Regions from separate parts of the Dyadobacter sp. HNCC25DJ187 genome, predicted to be linked through region 2. Evidence: riboswitches for the same ligand, from Rfam matches in the RefSeq annotation. Region 2 holds a riboswitch; each other region holds the start of a gene.
What was found. Region 2 has a riboswitch for S-adenosylmethionine ahead of AC1XUE_RS01330 (cysteine desulfurase family protein). Riboswitches for the same ligand answer to the same signal wherever they lie in the genome.
Positions count from the first base shown of each region.

Region 1: it holds a riboswitch for S-adenosylmethionine, as region 2 does, so the genes downstream of both, AC1XUE_RS06820 (YceI family protein) here and AC1XUE_RS01330 (cysteine desulfurase family protein) in region 2, are expected to answer to the same signal.
Region 3: it holds a riboswitch for S-adenosylmethionine, as region 2 does, so the genes downstream of both, AC1XUE_RS08220 (homoserine O-acetyltransferase family protein) here and AC1XUE_RS01330 (cysteine desulfurase family protein) in region 2, are expected to answer to the same signal.

Region 1 is NZ_JBXHAT010000001.1:1,641,767-1,647,490, reverse strand. Features, by position in the region: gene AC1XUE_RS06825 (TonB-dependent receptor) at 1-1,470, opposite strand, end outside; gene AC1XUE_RS06820 (YceI family protein) at 1,761-2,399, opposite strand; SAM riboswitch class I at 2,611-2,710, opposite strand; gene AC1XUE_RS06815 (hypothetical protein) at 2,840-4,153, opposite strand; gene AC1XUE_RS06810 (peroxiredoxin family protein) at 4,508-5,724, shown strand, end outside.
Region 2 is NZ_JBXHAT010000001.1:349,505-355,228, forward strand. Features, by position in the region: gene AC1XUE_RS01315 (multinuclear nonheme iron-dependent oxidase) at 1-842, opposite strand, end outside; gene AC1XUE_RS01320 (chryseobasin-related MNIO class RiPP peptide) at 861-1,013, opposite strand; gene AC1XUE_RS01325 (HD domain-containing protein) at 1,104-1,679, opposite strand; SAM riboswitch class I at 1,780-1,874, shown strand; gene AC1XUE_RS01330 (cysteine desulfurase family protein) at 1,956-3,140, shown strand; gene AC1XUE_RS01335 (RNA polymerase sigma factor) at 3,186-3,773, opposite strand; gene AC1XUE_RS01340 (hypothetical protein) at 4,535-5,599, shown strand; gene AC1XUE_RS01345 (hypothetical protein) at 5,670-5,724, shown strand, end outside.
Region 3 is NZ_JBXHAT010000001.1:1,984,753-1,990,476, reverse strand. Features, by position in the region: gene AC1XUE_RS08235 (SDR family oxidoreductase) at 1-787, opposite strand, end outside; gene AC1XUE_RS08230 (S66 peptidase family protein) at 798-1,754, opposite strand; gene AC1XUE_RS08225 (DciA family protein) at 1,788-2,114, opposite strand; SAM riboswitch class I at 2,242-2,350, shown strand; gene AC1XUE_RS08220 (homoserine O-acetyltransferase family protein) at 2,521-3,573, shown strand; gene AC1XUE_RS08215 (M48 family metalloprotease) at 3,656-4,420, shown strand; gene AC1XUE_RS08210 (glycerophosphodiester phosphodiesterase) at 4,501-5,211, opposite strand; gene AC1XUE_RS08205 (FdhF/YdeP family oxidoreductase) at 5,368-5,724, opposite strand, start outside.

The DNA of each region.
Region 1 (5,724 bases), 1.3 Mb from region 2:
TATTCCTTTTAGTGCTTTATCGAAGTACCGGCTGATGTCTATACTTCCTGTATTCTGGCTTGCATTATAGCTTCCGGCATCGAATGTTCTTGGTGTTTTCAAACCCAAACTTGCATTCAATGAATTAGTGATTACATTGCCAAAATCATTCTTTCCATATACATTCGAAATATCCACATCCCAGTCGCGGATTTTACCTTTCACACCGACTGCCAGCGATTTATCTGATATGATGTTTTCCATCGCAGGCAGAAAGCCGTCAGGATACAGGAAGGAGTTATTTCGTTCAGTCCACCCCGGCAAACGGTATACGGCAGTGAATTGTGAATTCCTGTGGCTGATTCCCCCGAAAGCATAAACTTCCGCATTTTGCCGTAAAGGAATTGCTGCATTAAAAAATAAAAGTGCATCCTTCGCTTTGTTCGATCCACTTGCACGACGGTCGAAAAAGTGGCGGTCAATACCTCTGCTTGCCAGAATTGCTTCGTCAATTTCTTTGGTGTATATAGCATCGTAATTACGGGTGTTAGCACCGCCTCCGTACACTGGTCCCAGGTATAATCCGGCATCGTCCCTTCCAGGCAATAACGAAATAGCCTGTGTTGCAAATTCTGCTGTGGCATTCAGATAGCCACCTGTTTTACCCAAAGCAAAACCATAATTGGCGTTGGTGCGGGTGCTGGTGCCATCACCACGCCGGCGGGTAGTGGCAGTAGAGCTGATCGTCAATTGTTCGGTGCTTTTACTAAGGACTATGTTGATTACACCTGCAATAGCATCGGAACCATACTGTGCAGCGGCTCCATCTCTCAGAATTTCAACTCGTTCAATGGCGGCAGTAGGTATGGAGTTGAGGTCATAACCTGTGGCACCGTTACCCAATCCACCCCAGTTGATGTTGGAGCTTTTGTGACGACGCTTGCCATTTACAAGTACCAGCACCTGATCTACCCCCAATCCTCTGAGTTGAGAAAGGTTGAGCGCCGATCCGGCATCCCCGGCGTTACTTCCATTTACGGAGTGAAAAGAGGGCGATACGTATTGCAGCAACTGCGTTATACTGACCTGCGGCGCTGATTCTAGCAATGGTTTCAGATCGATTACATCGACAGGAACAGGAGAATCGAGTTTGGTACGGTTCGCATTGCGTGAGCCTACAACCTGTACTTCGCCCAATGTGTGCGTACTTGCCTGAAGTGCCACATTGTATTCATTGGAAGCTTGGATCGGGACTTCGCGGGGAAGAAATCCGATGAAAGAAAAAATCAGAATTTCGCCTTTGATTACCGGTAATGTGAATTTTCCGTCTGCGTCGGAAATGGTTCCCTGACGGGTATTTTTGATCGTGACGTTGACTCCGGGCAGCGGCTCTCCATTTTCAGTGGCGGTCACCCGGCCTGTGATGATGCGCTGTTGGGCGAGCGATGCTGTGGCGATGAAAAGTAAAATAAGTAAAAAGTAGTTTTTCATTCAATGACAGTTTTGGAAGCCAGTGGAAAGCTTCGGGATTTTAAAAGCTGTAAATGGGAGTCAGGCTGCTGACTTGTAATGTATACCAGAAATTCGGATCTGGTTTGAATAAAGTGCGGTCAGGGAGATATTAACGTGATGCTGTAAACGTTGTTCTGATTTGATGATGCACGGCACTTTTACATTGACCTTTAAAGGACGGGGGAGCCTGCAGTTCCGGTCGATTTTTGAGATCTTTATAAAAGCGTAGTTTTAACTACCAAGCCAGCGCATCATCAAATCAGAAAAGTTTACTTGGTTTTGACCTTTGCCGTAGCGCCTGTTTCTGCCGCTACGAGTGATATATCCAGGTTGAAAATGTCATCTATTGCTTTATCACCGATGGATGAGAATACGCTTTTTGAGTTGTACTTGATATCATATTTGGTTCTGTCAATGGCGATTTTAGCTTTGCCGGTTATTTCTTTGCCGTTGCTGATTACCTCTGCCGGGAACGTGATGTCGTTGGTTACTCCTTTAATCGTCAGTTTTCCCTTTACATCGTATTTGTTGGTCCCGGAAGGCGTAGCCGATACGATCTGCAATTTGGCTACCGGATGTTTGTCGACAGCAAAGAAGTCGTCATTTTTCAAGTGACCAACCAGTTTTGCGTTGTATTCCGGATCAGTAATGTCCGTAACAGTCAGGTCTTTCAGGTTGATTTCAAAGTTGCCGCCTTTCAGTTTACCATCGTTCAGGATGAGCGATCCCTGCCTGATCGGTGCCGTTCCTGAATGTTCGCCGGTTACTTTTTTAGCATGCCAAACCAGCTTACTTTGTTTTGCATCCACTGCGTAAGAAGACTCTTTCACGTTTTTATCTGTGGGTCCGGTGAATGATACCAGCCCGAAAGCAGTCAGTGAGAGTATTGGAATAAGTATCTTTTTCATGTTGTTTTTGTTTAATATATTAATTCTATTGATTTTATAGAGTAAATGAGCTTGGTAAATCCGATCAGGATCTGCTAATCCCGACCGGGTTGTTGCTCACGGCGCTTTGCAATTAGCTTCGCCACTTGTCATTCGGGCAGCATTTCCCTTGGCTGTTAGAACGACATAGAACAGGACGAGTTGAACAAAAGATGTTGTGCATGATTTTGTAAATTTATAGTTCCTAAAACTTAGGCAGGTTAGCACTTATTCCACCCTGGAAAGTTGCTAAGAGTTCAATGAGCCTGTCTCTCCCTCTTTCTGTATAAATCCGTATTTACTTTGCAGGAAGTAATTGTAAGACGATGCAAAGGTAAGTTCAAGATTTCCTGATTATCAAAAAACAGACTTGATATTTTGGACTAAATCGGGAATTGTACCACAGAACCGTAAGTAGCCGATCACCATCCTCTTTTCTCTTCCAGCGGGTATTTCTTATCAATCTTCTTCAAAACAACAAAAATGGAGTCTTTGTTTTCATTTATACCTGATAGTACGAACTGGTCGGAATCACGTGGTTCGTACCTAAGCGTTAGTTGTATGGTACTGTCAGCACGGTTTTTAAGTTTGAATACCTTGTTGATTGTATCTGCTTCGTAGCCGTAGTAATGCCTGCCAATATTCCCGTAGTATTCTGTCGTACGAATGGAATTTTTTGTATTGAGCTTAAACGGCTTGTCAAGTTGTATGCTGATTGAATTGAACTTTTCAAATACCACATTTTGCCATCTTGTCGTGTCACCAGTAGCCTCGGGAACAAACCTGTCATTGAGTTTGAATTCAGACACCTTGTAAAAACCACTGATTCCCGCAAGTCCATTTTCGAGAGGAAGTTTGAATGATTTTCCACTTGCATACAGGTTCCAATACCCAAAACCACGATAAACTACGAAAAGTAAAATGAAACCGTATTTCAAAGTCAGTCTGGCATATTTATACCAGGTAGCCGGTAGTTCAAACTGTTGAACGTAAGTAAGTGCAACCGCTTTGTATTCAATAACAATCTGATAAAACTTATTTGCATCTCGAACCAGAAGCAGTAGAGAAAGGCTCAGCAGATGCAGGCTCGTGAGTTCCACACCGGCATTGTAGCCAATATTCACAAACCAGATAGGTAATAAAATCGCGATCATCATCAATGCTCCAAGCGTGGTCGTGCGACGGGACAACAGCAGCAGTGTCGCTACCAGTTCAAATATCCCTGCGAAGACTTCGAACACAGGGGAAACGCCGGTCGTGAGCCAATACAATTTACCAGGCGTGAAGTCTCCCAAATTTGTATTAAGCTGACTGATCGTCGGAAAGGGCATTTGCACAGGAAACACTTTGGCCCATGCAAACCACGACATGCGCAAGGCTACACCGTATCTTGCGGCGGCATAAAACCAATAGTACACCTGTTCATCATTTTTTCGTCTTTTATCGATCTGTTGCCAGAGCAGACCTGCAGCGATACATACCAGTACAGTAATAAACCACCCAGTGTAATTCTTTCCCTCCTGGCTCGCAAAAAACCAGGGTTTGTTTTGGGATACGACATCCAGCCAACGGAAGGGGTAAGCGTTGACATTGAAACCGGCGTCAAAGTTCTGCTTGTAAAACTCCGGATTAAAAGGAATAGTGCTTACCACAGCATATACCAAAGCTGCGCGCACGGCGATTTGTTCGTAGGCTTCCCATGGCGAGGATAGCCCATTGGTCTCTTTTTCAGACATGATTATTTGAGTAAAAAGGATTAAACTGGCACACGTATTCTTTCAGAAACAAAATCAGTTGGCGTGTGTAGGGTGCAAAAGTAGAATGGCTTTCAGGGCCTTGCAACTGATTTGGTGGTATGAAATCGGATAAATCCATTAAATCTATAAAATTAATAGACAAATGATTGTGATCATTTTTTTGACGCTCTATATTTGCCACAGGTTTTAGGATAACACAGCATGCTGATCTTATCATGAAACGCTGAGTGCCGGGGGAAATCCTGCAAATGTCCCCGGTTTGAGTAAGCCTTTCGGAACTTCCTCCGGATGGTGGTATTGTAATCATTTTATAATCTTTTCAAATCAACTTGTATGAAAATCAACCAGATCAAGTCTGTGGCGTTAGCAGGGGCCACGTTTTTGAGCAGCTTCGCCTTCGCCGACGACCATTCAGCCGGTAAATCTCCGAAGCAGGGTATTTGGAGAGGGGAGTTCGTGATCAGCGAAACCAGAATCCCTTTCAATTTCGAGTATAATAACAAAGACAAAGACCATCCGGTGTTGACGTTGCTGAACGGTACAAGACGCGATGATTTCAAAGTGACCAAGTTGAGCGGAGATTCGATCTTCGTGAAGATGAATACCTATGATGCTGCGTTGGTAGCCAATGTGGAGTCGGACGGGAAGATTACGGGAGAATACAGAAGTCTGGTTCCGGGTTTCCGTGGAAGCGCACTACCGTTTTCAGCAGAACATGGAAAGGACTACAGATTTGTAGAAAAAGGAAAGGAACAACCTACTAAACATAATTTATCCGGGAAATGGGATCTGGCCGTGTACAGCAAGGCAAAAATGCCGGACAACATTGCGATCCTGAAACAGGAAGGTAATAAGTTGACAGGCGTGGTGATGTCGACAGTGGGCGACAGCCGCGAGCTGGAAGGTGTGGTACAGGGTGATGAGTTTGTACTTTCTCACTTCTCAGGACCAAACCCAAGGGTATACAAGGGTAAGATCAATGAAGACGGTTCTATCACGGGGGTGATCAGCTCCGGTATTTATGACAATACTAAATTCGAAGGAAGTAAAAATGCGCAGGCATCTTTACCGGATCCTTATAAACTGACATTTCTGAAGGAGGGGTACAGCAAACTGGATTTTACATTGCCTGACCTAGACGGAAAAAATGTGTCATTGAGCGACGACAAATACAAAGGCAAAGTGGTCATTGTAGAAATCATCGGGACATGGTGTCCTAACTGTACCGATCAGACTACCTTCCTGGCTCCATGGTACAAAGCCAATAAAGAACGTGGAGTAGAAGCCATTGCCATTGGTTTTGAGCAGAAGGATGATCTGGCTTATGCCAAATATACGCTGGGAACGCTGAAAAAGAAATATGGTATCGAGTATGATATCCTGTTCGGTGGTATCGCAGACAAGAAAGTGGCGTCAGAGAAACTGCCTGCTTTGAATCGCATGATGGCATTCCCGACAACCATTATTATTGACAGAAAAGGAGATGTACGCCAGATTCATACCGGCTATACAGGAGAGGTTACCGGTGATTATTTCACTGAGTACGTTAA
Region 2 (5,724 bases):
ATTCGATTAAAATCTGACCGAAAATGAATTTGACTCTCTTCGGTGGCCAGTGCGGAGCCAAGCTGTTCGAGCACGACGAATTTCAGGTTGGGGCACAGTGGGATGGTTTCGTTCAGTAATTGAAAAACTTCCTCAGGAACGGCGTCATCATGTGTATCACGTCGGATCAACTTATCAGAAGCGAGTGCCTGTTCCCAACTTCCACCCGAAATATGGATTTCACGGACCCTCTCTAATGGATAAGCCGCAAGTAGTTGCCGGGCAGGGATATTAAAATTATGTATTTGGCAATAGACATTATGCAGATCAAGTATCAGGAACCCGTTCACTTTTTCGGTTAATTGATCAAGAAAATCTCCTTGCTTTTGCACTTCATCATAGGAATAAGCAAAAGCCAGATTTTCTAAGCCGACTGGGCATTGGCACACATCCTGAATCCGCGCCAGTCGATCTGCACCTAAATCAACTGTGTTTTGAGTAAAGGGTATGCTGATCGGAGCTCCCTTGTGAAAGTCGGTGCCGGTCATAAAACCAAAATGCTCAGATATATGATCGAATTGAAAGTCACTGCAAAATTTTGCCAGTTTATTGAGCCATTGTTGCTGCTCAGGCAGCCACTTTCCGGAAAATATGGAAAAATAAACACCGTGACCAACGAGCCGGTTGTTGCGAGCGTATTCAGCAACCAGTTCTACGAACCACGAAGGGATTTGCTCATACTTATGTAAGGCATCGAACGACCATTCGATTGCCTCAATTTTTTCCATCTCAAAAAGAGGAATGGACGCCAACAGAATATTGGCGTCCAGATTACATGATAGGGATGAGTAAATTTCACGCATGGAATGGATTTTATCTTATCAGCCCATACCACAACCCGGACATGGATCTACCTGTTTATTCTTGGTGACTCTTTCTCCTTCCGGATTGACGTCACTCACGCTGCAGGCTGTTACTGATGTAACTACCACAGCAGCCACTACGGCTTGTAAAACTGCTTTCGGAATTTTCATACGGCCAATACAATTATATTTTATAAAAGTTTCAGAATGATGATGCAGAACGGCCGGTAATGGTTGTAAACGAATCAACTTTTTTTGTAATTATTCTGTCCTTTTCAAATGAAGCTGTTGCCTGGCACGATCCAGGGTTACACAACAATTAATCAATAAATTAATATTACCTGACCGCATGTGATTCAGGATGTTGACCATTTCATGTAGATAAACGCGTGCAAAGCCCGGATCACCTTCAACGATGGATCGGGCGTTGTCCGTCAAATCAGCATATTTAATAGAATGTACAATGGCCGTGGTTTTTCCAAGCCTTTCCACTTCCCGTTTTTTTCTTTCTCTTCGATTTAGGTCCGGATAGGTTTCTTTCGTAAAAACATCGGTAATACCAATAACACCCTCCATAATAAATGACACCAATGCCTGGCTATAGCCCGTGGTGGTCAAATGGTCCTTCAGGTTGGCCGGCGCACAATCGGTATCTTCCAATAAATCGTGACACAGTGCGATTTCAATTGCACCTTCCGTTTTTTCATGAGCTGCCACCAATTTGGCCACTGCAACCAGATGATGCCAGTAGGGCAGTGGCTCATACTTTCTCTGCTGATCGCCGTGCCAATGTTTTACAAATTCTAAAAGTTTATGTTGTCTTGAAGTCAGATCCATACCACACTATTTTTGTTTCAGCTTATAAAGCCAAAAAAAATATACCGCTAAAATTTGTGTTTCTCAAAACATTAATATTACTTTGCCTATCGATTTAGTAGATTTATTGAGAATGAAGGGAGAGGTTAGGCTCTGTGATCTTCTGGCAACCTATTATCTTATTAAGGTGCCCCAACCTAATTCTATTGATAAATCCCGATATCCCACAAAGTAAGTGTTGGAGGCAATCACCGGTGGTTGTCTTGATTTTATGGAATTTTAATTTTTAGATTGTACATGGAGATATATTGTGATAATGCAGCAACTACTTCCCTTGACCCTTTGGTAATTGAAGCTATATTGCCCTATCTGACTCATCATTATGGGAATCCTTCGTCTTCACATTGGGCTGGCAGGACCGCCCGTGAGGCTATTCATGCATCCAGGCAAAAGGTAGCAAGCTTAATCGGAGCTTCAGCTGAAGAAATATTTTTTATGTCGGGAGCTACAGAGGCTAATAACCTGGCATTGACAGGCGCTATCCGATCAAATGATATCAGCCATGTCATCACCAGCAAAATTGAACATAAAGCTGTTTTACAGCATCTGTCGCATCACGAAAAGGCAGGAGATATAGAGGTCAGCTATGTGAAACTGGATGATTTTGGCAATGTGGATCTCAGACATCTGGAGGTATTGCTGGATCATAACCCACAATCACTGATCAGTCTGATGCATGGAAATAATGAAATAGGTAACATTACCAATATTAAAACCGTGGGGGAACTGGCTGAAAAGTACAATGCTGTATTTCATACGGACACCACGCAAACCATGGGCAAACTTCTCATCAACGTTTCTGAAGTGAATGTGGATTTTTTAGTAGGATCTGCACATAAGTTTCATGGTCCAAAGGGAATCGGCTTCATATATATCAACAAGCGAAATCAGATTAAGCCGCTCATTGTCGGAGGCGGTCAGGAGAACGGACAGCGAGGCGGAACGGAAAATGTTGCCGGTATCGTCGGCCTTGCCAAGGCACTGGAGGTGGCCTACAAAAGCAGGGCGGTTGTACAAAATCACGTAGCAACTTTGAAGAAACATTTGATAGCAAGTTTGGATGACCTCACTATCGGCGGGATTACATTCAACGGTGAAAGCCGTTCTGAAAGTAAAGGTCTTTCTAATATTGTAAGTGTTGCATTTCCTGCTTTACTTTCAGGAAGCCTGGTAAACCAGCTGGATCAGTTAGGAATCGCGGTGTCGGGTGGCAGTGCATGTTCGAATCTGCGGACCGGCGGTTCACATGTGATCAGCGCTATATATAAAAATCCTGATAAAGAAATCGTACGATTTTCTTTTAGCAAATTTAACACATTGGAGGAGGTGGATCACATTATTAAAGCGATCATCAGAATTTACCAGTCTGATCAGGCAGAAGATGTGCTGTCATTACAAGCTTCTATTCCGCTTGCATCATAAACTTGTACGAGCCAGTCTGCGATACAGGCAGACTGGCTCGTGTTATTAATTGAGATGACTGAATCGTTGCAGCCATAATTTTTTAAACTTGTCTATGCAATTGTACTTGAGCTTGGAGTACTTCACCGGGTCAGTTTCTCCAATTTTTTTGCCAATTTCTTCGGGCTTAAATCCCCAGTAAGCCCAATCCATAATTATTTCCCTGCAAGGTGAGCACATTCTGTCTAACAGCCTGATAATCTGACCCATCTCTTCCCTGGCTTCTATTTGTCCGGTAATATTCTGCGCTTCATCTCCTAATTCCGGGACCTCATCCATATACTCAATTTTACTTGATGCATGCTTTCGAATAAAGTCAACGGTTTTAAAATATAATATTTTGTAGAAATAGGTAGAAAGGCGACTATCTCCCCTAAAGGTTTCATTTTCAATGTGCTTTAATACCAGCATAACTGTGTCGGTATATAGATCACCCAGTGCAGTTTCGTTGAGTCCGGTCTCTGAATGAATTTTAAAAATATACCCTTTATATCCGTTAATGAGCTGATTAACACTTTTTTCTCTTTCAACACCACCATTTCTGAGTGCCAGAATCAGTGCTGTTTCATCATAATTACTTTGAAAATAATTCATAATGGTTTTCCATGTTTGGTTACGAATTGTGTCCTGATGATAGGATTATTCGGCCAGCGGAAAATCAACTTAAACGAAATGTATCGGCATACAGATTCCTTTTGTATCAAAAGTTAATTCTTGACACAATCAAATCATTTTGCCAAACTGTCGCAAACAGTGGATTTACAGATCATTGTTTCAACTACATCATCGTCCAGCATATAAAATATATCATCAGAACCTTTAAAGCGGGTTCCATGAAGTAGAACTAGAAACGTTGAGTGGTTGTGTTGCCGGAATGGCTGGGATGTTGATGTAATTACGAAAGTATTGATCTGGCTGACCAGACACAGAAATACTATGTGGATGACTTGGGAATATGTGAGTTGGTAGTCATCTGCAGCTTAGGTTGAATTTTAGTGAATAGTAAATTTTTCATACATGAGGATTTGGAATAAATTAAGAATTAACTGGGTTTATACTGGCAAATATATCAACAATTATGAAAATTCATTCTATCAATACAAAATAATTTCTATCAAAACAGAGAGAAGTGAAATATTTTAGTAGAATATATTCACCTTAACGATAGATATTAACACACATATCAGTGATATTATTTCAATTTTTACAATATACAACTCGCTGAAAATGAGCAAAATCTAAATTTTATTAAATTTTTTTTTGGAATAATACAGGAGAATTCTACTTCAGAAACGACTAATGTAACAGCGCCGACAGAATGGGGTGCATATTAACTCTCCTCAACGAAAGAAAATATGAAGAAACTAACCTTGACGGTGGCAACGCTACTGAGTGGATTCCATGTGCTTGCTCAAAACAACTCTTCGGTTGTAACGCAAACCGGAGATTACAATAGAAGTATCGTCAACCAGACCGGTACACACACCTCATCTGTTCTTCAGACGAGCAACTCGGCTCTACCTTCACAAGAAAACGTGACCGATGTGAGCCAGAAAGACATCGCTGCCTACAACCTCAAAGAGAGTAATTCGAAAGTTGAGCAATTTGGTCACTCACACACTACTATGGTTATTCAGGAGGGTAATAACACACTTGAAGCGTACATAGGTGCAGATGGCGCATTCAACCAAAATAATGAGACCTATTCAAAACAATATGGGTCAGAAAATGCTGGTTTACAAAGAATCGAAGGACAATTGTCCGGCGGTTCCTATTTGTCCTTAAGTCAGGGTGGTGCTGGTAACCAATCTGATCAGCTTGCACATCAGGCCATTGATTCGAAAGGAGCTGTGGTACAGTCCGGAAACAACAACGATGCTTCGCAACGTATTGAAGGTATAGATAATGAAGCCAGAATACAGCAGACATCAGATGGCAACAGTGCATTTCAACAAATTATTGGTCTAAACAGCTCTGACAATTATAGTATTATCCAGCAGAGTGGTGATGATAACAATGCCCGAATCATCACTGAGGGTAGTAGTAATAGATTCGACGCTACGCAACTGGGAGACCGCAATAGCGTAGTGGGAATTGCGGGAACAGCTTCATCGAATGCGCTTCAGCAAGGAGATGGCAACAACATTTTGCTTAATCAGATAGGAGACGATAACGCTTTTCATATACGTCAGTCAGGTAACGACAACCGTATCACAGGATCCAGCGTCTCCGGTGCTTTACAGTTGGGAAACAACAATACCGGGATTTTTTCTCAGGATGGCTTTGGGTTGAAAATCATTTCAGATCAATTTGGAAACAACAACATGCAAACCGTGACGCAGACGGGTATCGGAAGCGAATCAATCGTATTTCAGTCGGGGGCGGGTAACATGGCTCGTGTGACCCAGGCAGATCAGTAAATCTGAATCTATCAGTCTAGATTACTTCATATTTCACACTTTTTTAATCCTTTCTCATTTTACTAAAATTATGAAAAAATTAACTTTTACCGTAGCACTCCTTCTCTCAGGGACCTACCTCTTTG
Region 3 (5,724 bases), 1.6 Mb from region 2:
TTTTCCTCACCTGATCAAACAGAACGTTTGGTAAAAAGCGCTTCAGATAGATAGCTGCTACCTCCTTCAATCCACCTATATATATTTCTTTCTTATCCTTCCGGACGGCCTGAAGGATTTGCCTGGCACATTCTTCCGCCGGAATACCATTGGCCTGGTTAGAATCCATTTTGCCAAATTTACTACCGGATTCATTCAGTGCATTCAGAGAAATATTGGTGCGGATGTATCCCGGGCAAACCGTAGTTACTTTGATATTATCCTTATATCCCTCAGCTCTGAGTGAATCGTAAAAGCCATGCAATGCGTGCTTGGCTGCGTTATAACCAGAGCGCATAATGGTGCCTATTTTGCCAGCCACACTACTTATTACGATAAAATGGCCACTTTGCTGTTTGATCATATACGGCAGTACCGCTTTTGTAATGGCTACGGTACTATAAAAATCCACATCCATCAATTTGCGGTATACATCCAGATCAGTATCAACGATGTAGGAACGCTGACTTACACCGGCATTATGTACCATAATATCTATCTGGCCGAATGTCTGAATGATCAGTTCCGCTGCAGGCTTTGCCTTTTCGAAGTCGGTCACATCCATAGGTATTATCAATATGGAAGTCTCCGGAAGTCCGGTTAATTTGCCCACACGAATCAGTTCTTCTTCTCTTCGTGAGGTGAGTACAAGTCTGGCTCCCTGCTGGGCGAATGCCATGGCTATTGCTTCTCCGATACCAGAAGAAGCACCTGTAATCCAGACAACCTGATTTTTGAAAGTTTCCATCATGATTGATCTATATTGAGTTCGTTGAGGGGTGTTCAAAACGGAGCGAAACTCCGTCTGTTTTGACTTCCAGGTGTGCTGAGGCACCCACGATCATCGTACGGTTATCAGCTACATGACCGCAAGGGAAATCGTAACAAACCGGATAAGTATATGCAGATGTGTGTTCTGCTATGATCGCATTTGCATCTTTACCGAATGATGGTGAAATATTATCTCGCATGTCTGAGAACTGCCCTACAATCAGTCCGGCCAAATGATGTAGCTTTCCTGAACGCTTCAGTTGGATCATCATCCGGTCCAGGTTGTACATATACTCATTAACATCCTCAATGAAAAGGATTTTTCCTGTTGTATCTGTATCGGTAGGTGAGCCAATGAGATGAGCAAAAAGGCAAAGATTACCGCCAATCAGTTGTCCGTAAGCCGAACCTTCGCGGTTGAGGTCATGTGCAGGAATATAATATTCAGGTAAATGGCCAAACAATGCGCTTTTTAGTGACTCCGCAGCTTCGGTTGCTCCGGATAGGGACATCGTTTTGACCATCGGAGCGTGCATGCCGGCGAATCCGGTTTGATACATACCGGCCAGCAAAGCTGTCAGGTCACTGAATCCGACGATCCATTTGGGTGATTTTAAGAATTGGGTATAATCCAGCTGATCAATAATTCTTGAACAGCCATATCCTCCCCGTGCCGCAATGATGGCTTTAATTTCAGGATTGTCAAGCATACGCTGCAGATCCAGAAGCCTGTCATCATCACTAGCGGAAAACTGATGAAAGCTGCTCTTGATGGTAGTGCCCTCTATGACTTTGAGATTCCACTGATCGCGCAACATAGCAATGCCATCCGTTAAATCATCATATCTGACCACGCTGGCGGGAGCTACAATACCCACTTTATCACCCGGTTTTAAAAACGGAGGAAATACAATCGGATTAATAGAGTTGTTTTTTGGTTGCATCGGAAGAGCATACTTTCATTCCGGGACGGATAGTTAAATAAATACGACTTCTGCTACAAGGTCGCTTTTCATTTCCCGGTTGATTAATTCAATGATTTTGTATTTCGCACGCACCAGTTCATTACGAAGTGGGGCTGATTCAATTTGAAGAAAAAGTGTACGGTCTTTGATAAAGACCTTCTTTGTCCTGGAAGCAATCGCATCACCCATAATTTTATCCCAATGTGCAACTACATAGGATTGGTCGAATCGATTTCTCAATTTGTACTTGTCCAGCATTTGCTCAATAGCATCTTTCAGCGGCGTTACGCCCGGGCGTCGCGATGCTTGCTCTTTATTGAAACGATAATGTTGTGCCATAGGAAATGAAGACAAGATGCAAATGTACGCATATACCCATTCAAATAATTCGATGAGGAATTTGTTTTTTCAGACATCCGGCCTTAATATTGTGCTATCAAGTCAATTGCTTCACTAATCAGCGATTGATTTATAAAGAAGAGGCGAGAGAATGGGCTCTAGGAACCTCTGGCAACCTGCTACCAAATAGGAGAAAGGTGCTAATTCCCACCTAAGTTATTTAGGAGATATAAATTCAATTCGTAAAAGAACTTACAGTTAGAAATTTCCGTAAGCCGGATGGCTTTAATCTCGTATCTGACGCTGAAACCGTTTTTCATTAGGTGGGTTTTCGTATAGCTTGTGTTTTATACACTGGATATACGTTTTTAAATGATCTATAATTAAAACCTGTGCTCTGGCACTTATGCAAGCGGAACAAAAAATATTCAGATATCCATATACTTATTCTCTTGAACTAGGTCGCGAATTACCTGGCTTTGAGCTCGCTTACACTACGCTTGGAACCAGGAATGAGGCAGAAGATAATATTGTGTGGATATGCCATGCGCTTACAGGGAATGCTTTTGCCGCTGAATGGTGGGATGGACTGGTAGGGGAAGGGAAATATTTTGATCCCGCCAAGTACTTTATTGTTTGTGTCAATGTATTGGGATCAGCATATGGCTCTACCGGGCCGGCTTCCGTTAACCCATTGACGCAAAAGCCATATTACCGCGACTTTCCTGTCATTACTGTCAAAGATGTTGTAGGTACACTGGACATACTCCGTCAGGAGTTGCAAATCAAAAAAATCAATATATGTATAGGAGGCTCATTGGGCGGACAACAGGCACTGGAATGGGCAGTGGAAGTTCCTGATCTGTTTGAAGAACTGATTCTGATCGCTTCCAACGCATTGCATTCGCCGTGGGGAATCGCGTTCAACGAATCACAGCGTATGGCTATTGAGGCTGATCCCAGTTTTAAAGAAGACCATGAAGAAGGAGGGAAGCTTGGCATGAGAGCAGCCCGTTCGATGGCACTTTTATCATACCGGAATTACGATACCTATAATTTTACCCAGGCGCGCGACAATCCTGATCAGATTGATGATTTTCGGGCATCTTCCTACCAGCAATACCAGGGAGATAAGTTTATGAAAAGGTTTAATGCTTATTCCTACTGGACTTTGTCAAAGATTATGGATTCACATAATGTAGGCAGAAACAGGGGAGGAATCGTGCATGCGCTGGGTATGGTGAAAGCTAAAACGCTCGTATTAGGAATTAAATCTGACTTATTGTTCCCGCTTACAGAGCAGCAATTCATTGCCAGACACATTCCTGACGCAGTTTTCCAGGAAATTGATTCCCTGTATGGACACGATGGTTTTTTAATCGAGTATAAGCAATTAGCACAGGTAATTAAGGCCTGGCAACAAACCAATGGTCAGCTTCAGTCTGCACGATTGGAATAACAATTACAAACTTTTTCTTATTGCCAGTCCTGTACATGTGTGCAGGACTTTTTTATTTAATTTAAAATTTTAACTTTCCGCCATGCGTAAAATAGGAGCAAAGCTGATACTCGCCCTTCTGATTATTGTGGGCATGCTGTATAGCTATTTCAGCAAAACGCAGGTAAATCCGGTTACGGGAGAAAAACAACGTGTGGGACTCACACCGGAAGAAGAAATCCAACTTGGCCTTCAATCCGCTCCCCAAATGGCAGTTGAATTCGGTGGTTTGCATCACGACAGAGCTTTACAAGCAAAAATAAAGACAATTGGCAAAAAACTGGTGAATCATTCCGAAGCGGACAAGTCGCCGTATCAATTTGATTTCCATGTGCTGGCAGATGAAAAAACGATCAATGCTTTTGCGTTGCCGGGTGGACAAATATTCATCACAGCCGGATTATTGAAGCAGCTTAAAACGGATGATGAAATCGCCGGTGTGCTGGGTCATGAAATAGGACATGTAATTGGCAGACATGCTGCGGAACAAATGGCAAAAGGAGATTTGCTACAAGGATTGGCAGGAGCGGCCGGCGTTGCGGGCGGGGATTATTCATTCGCACAGACCGCACGTTATGTAGCACGACTTATTGATTTGAGCTACGGAAGAAGTGACGAGCTCGAATCGGATGACTTTGGGGTGAAATATATGATTGCAGCTGGTTATAAGCCGGAAGCTTTGTTGGCAGTGATGAAAATTCTGGCTCAATCTCCGAAAAGAGAAATGGAATTCATGAGTACGCATCCAAACCCTGCTAACCGGGAAGAGAAGATACGAGAAGCGATGAGCAAGTACGGTAAAAAATGAAAATACCGTATATGTAAAAAGGAATAATTCCGGATTTAATCCGAAACCATTCCTTTGATATACTGGTAATCTAAGCCGGATTATTTTGTAATCTTCAAAAGTAACTCAGGCTCGTTGGTGGTGATAAAATCTACATTTCTCTCTAAAAACCATTTCATGGTTGCCTCATCATTCACTGTCCATACATTCGTAGAAAGTTTCAGATCACGCATTTCTTTCAAATAGCCCTCATTTTTTTTGTAGACGCTGTAGTGATAATCGATACCATCCAAGCCGGCAGCTTTGATTTCAGAAGGCGTTTTGTCGCCGTTCAGGTATTCCACATGTGCTTTAGGAGCGAGTTCTTTCACTTTCATACAAACGTCAAAATCGAAGGCGATATAGTCGGTAATTTTTTCGACTTTGTATTTTTTTACCAGTTCTACACATTGAGCAGCCAGTGCCAGCGAACGTTCCTTACTGATGGAGGAAGTTTTAATTTCAAGAATCAATCTTGTTTTCTTTTGCTTGCCACCTGTTTTGAGATAATTTTCAAGCGTAGGCAGACTTTCTCCATTACTTAGTTTGATGGCTGACAGCTCCGCAGCAGTTGTTTTCTCAATATGCGTTCCTTTAATAGCATGGTCGTGATGTACAAAAATGACAGAATCAGCGGACATGTGTACGTCAAACTCCGCACCATAGCATCCCAGTTTGATGGCATGTTCAAGCGCGCCGATAGAGTTTTCAGTAGCACCTGTATTCTTCCAGGCTCCGCGATGGGCAATCACTTTATTTTTATTCTGAGACATAGCGTTTGGGGCAATCAGGCACAGCATCGCCGCACAAAAAATAATGGTTGTTTTTAACATATCAAGGTTATTATACATGTTCAAAAAGCGCCTGTTCAGGCTGTTTTTTGTTGCAAAGAAAAGGAACTGGTAAGGTATGAAAATATTAAATTTGTGTTAAGTAGTAACCGAGCTCTCCACATTTTCAGATGCTATATGTTTTTGTATACTGATAATCACATACTTTGATGTCGGTGTATTACTTTTTTCAGCTACGCTCTCTAATGGTACCAACACATTCGCTTCCGGGAAATAAGTGGCGCAACAGGTTTCAGGAATAGGGTAGCTCACTACAACGAACTTACGGGCAAGTCGCCTGGATCCACCAAATTCATTGATCAGATCCACAACATCACCTTCGTTCAGATTCCTCTCACGTATATCTTTTGCATTCATCAGTATCACTCGGCGTTCTTGATGAATTCCTCTGTAACGATCATTGAGACCATAAATGGTAGTATTGAATTGATCATG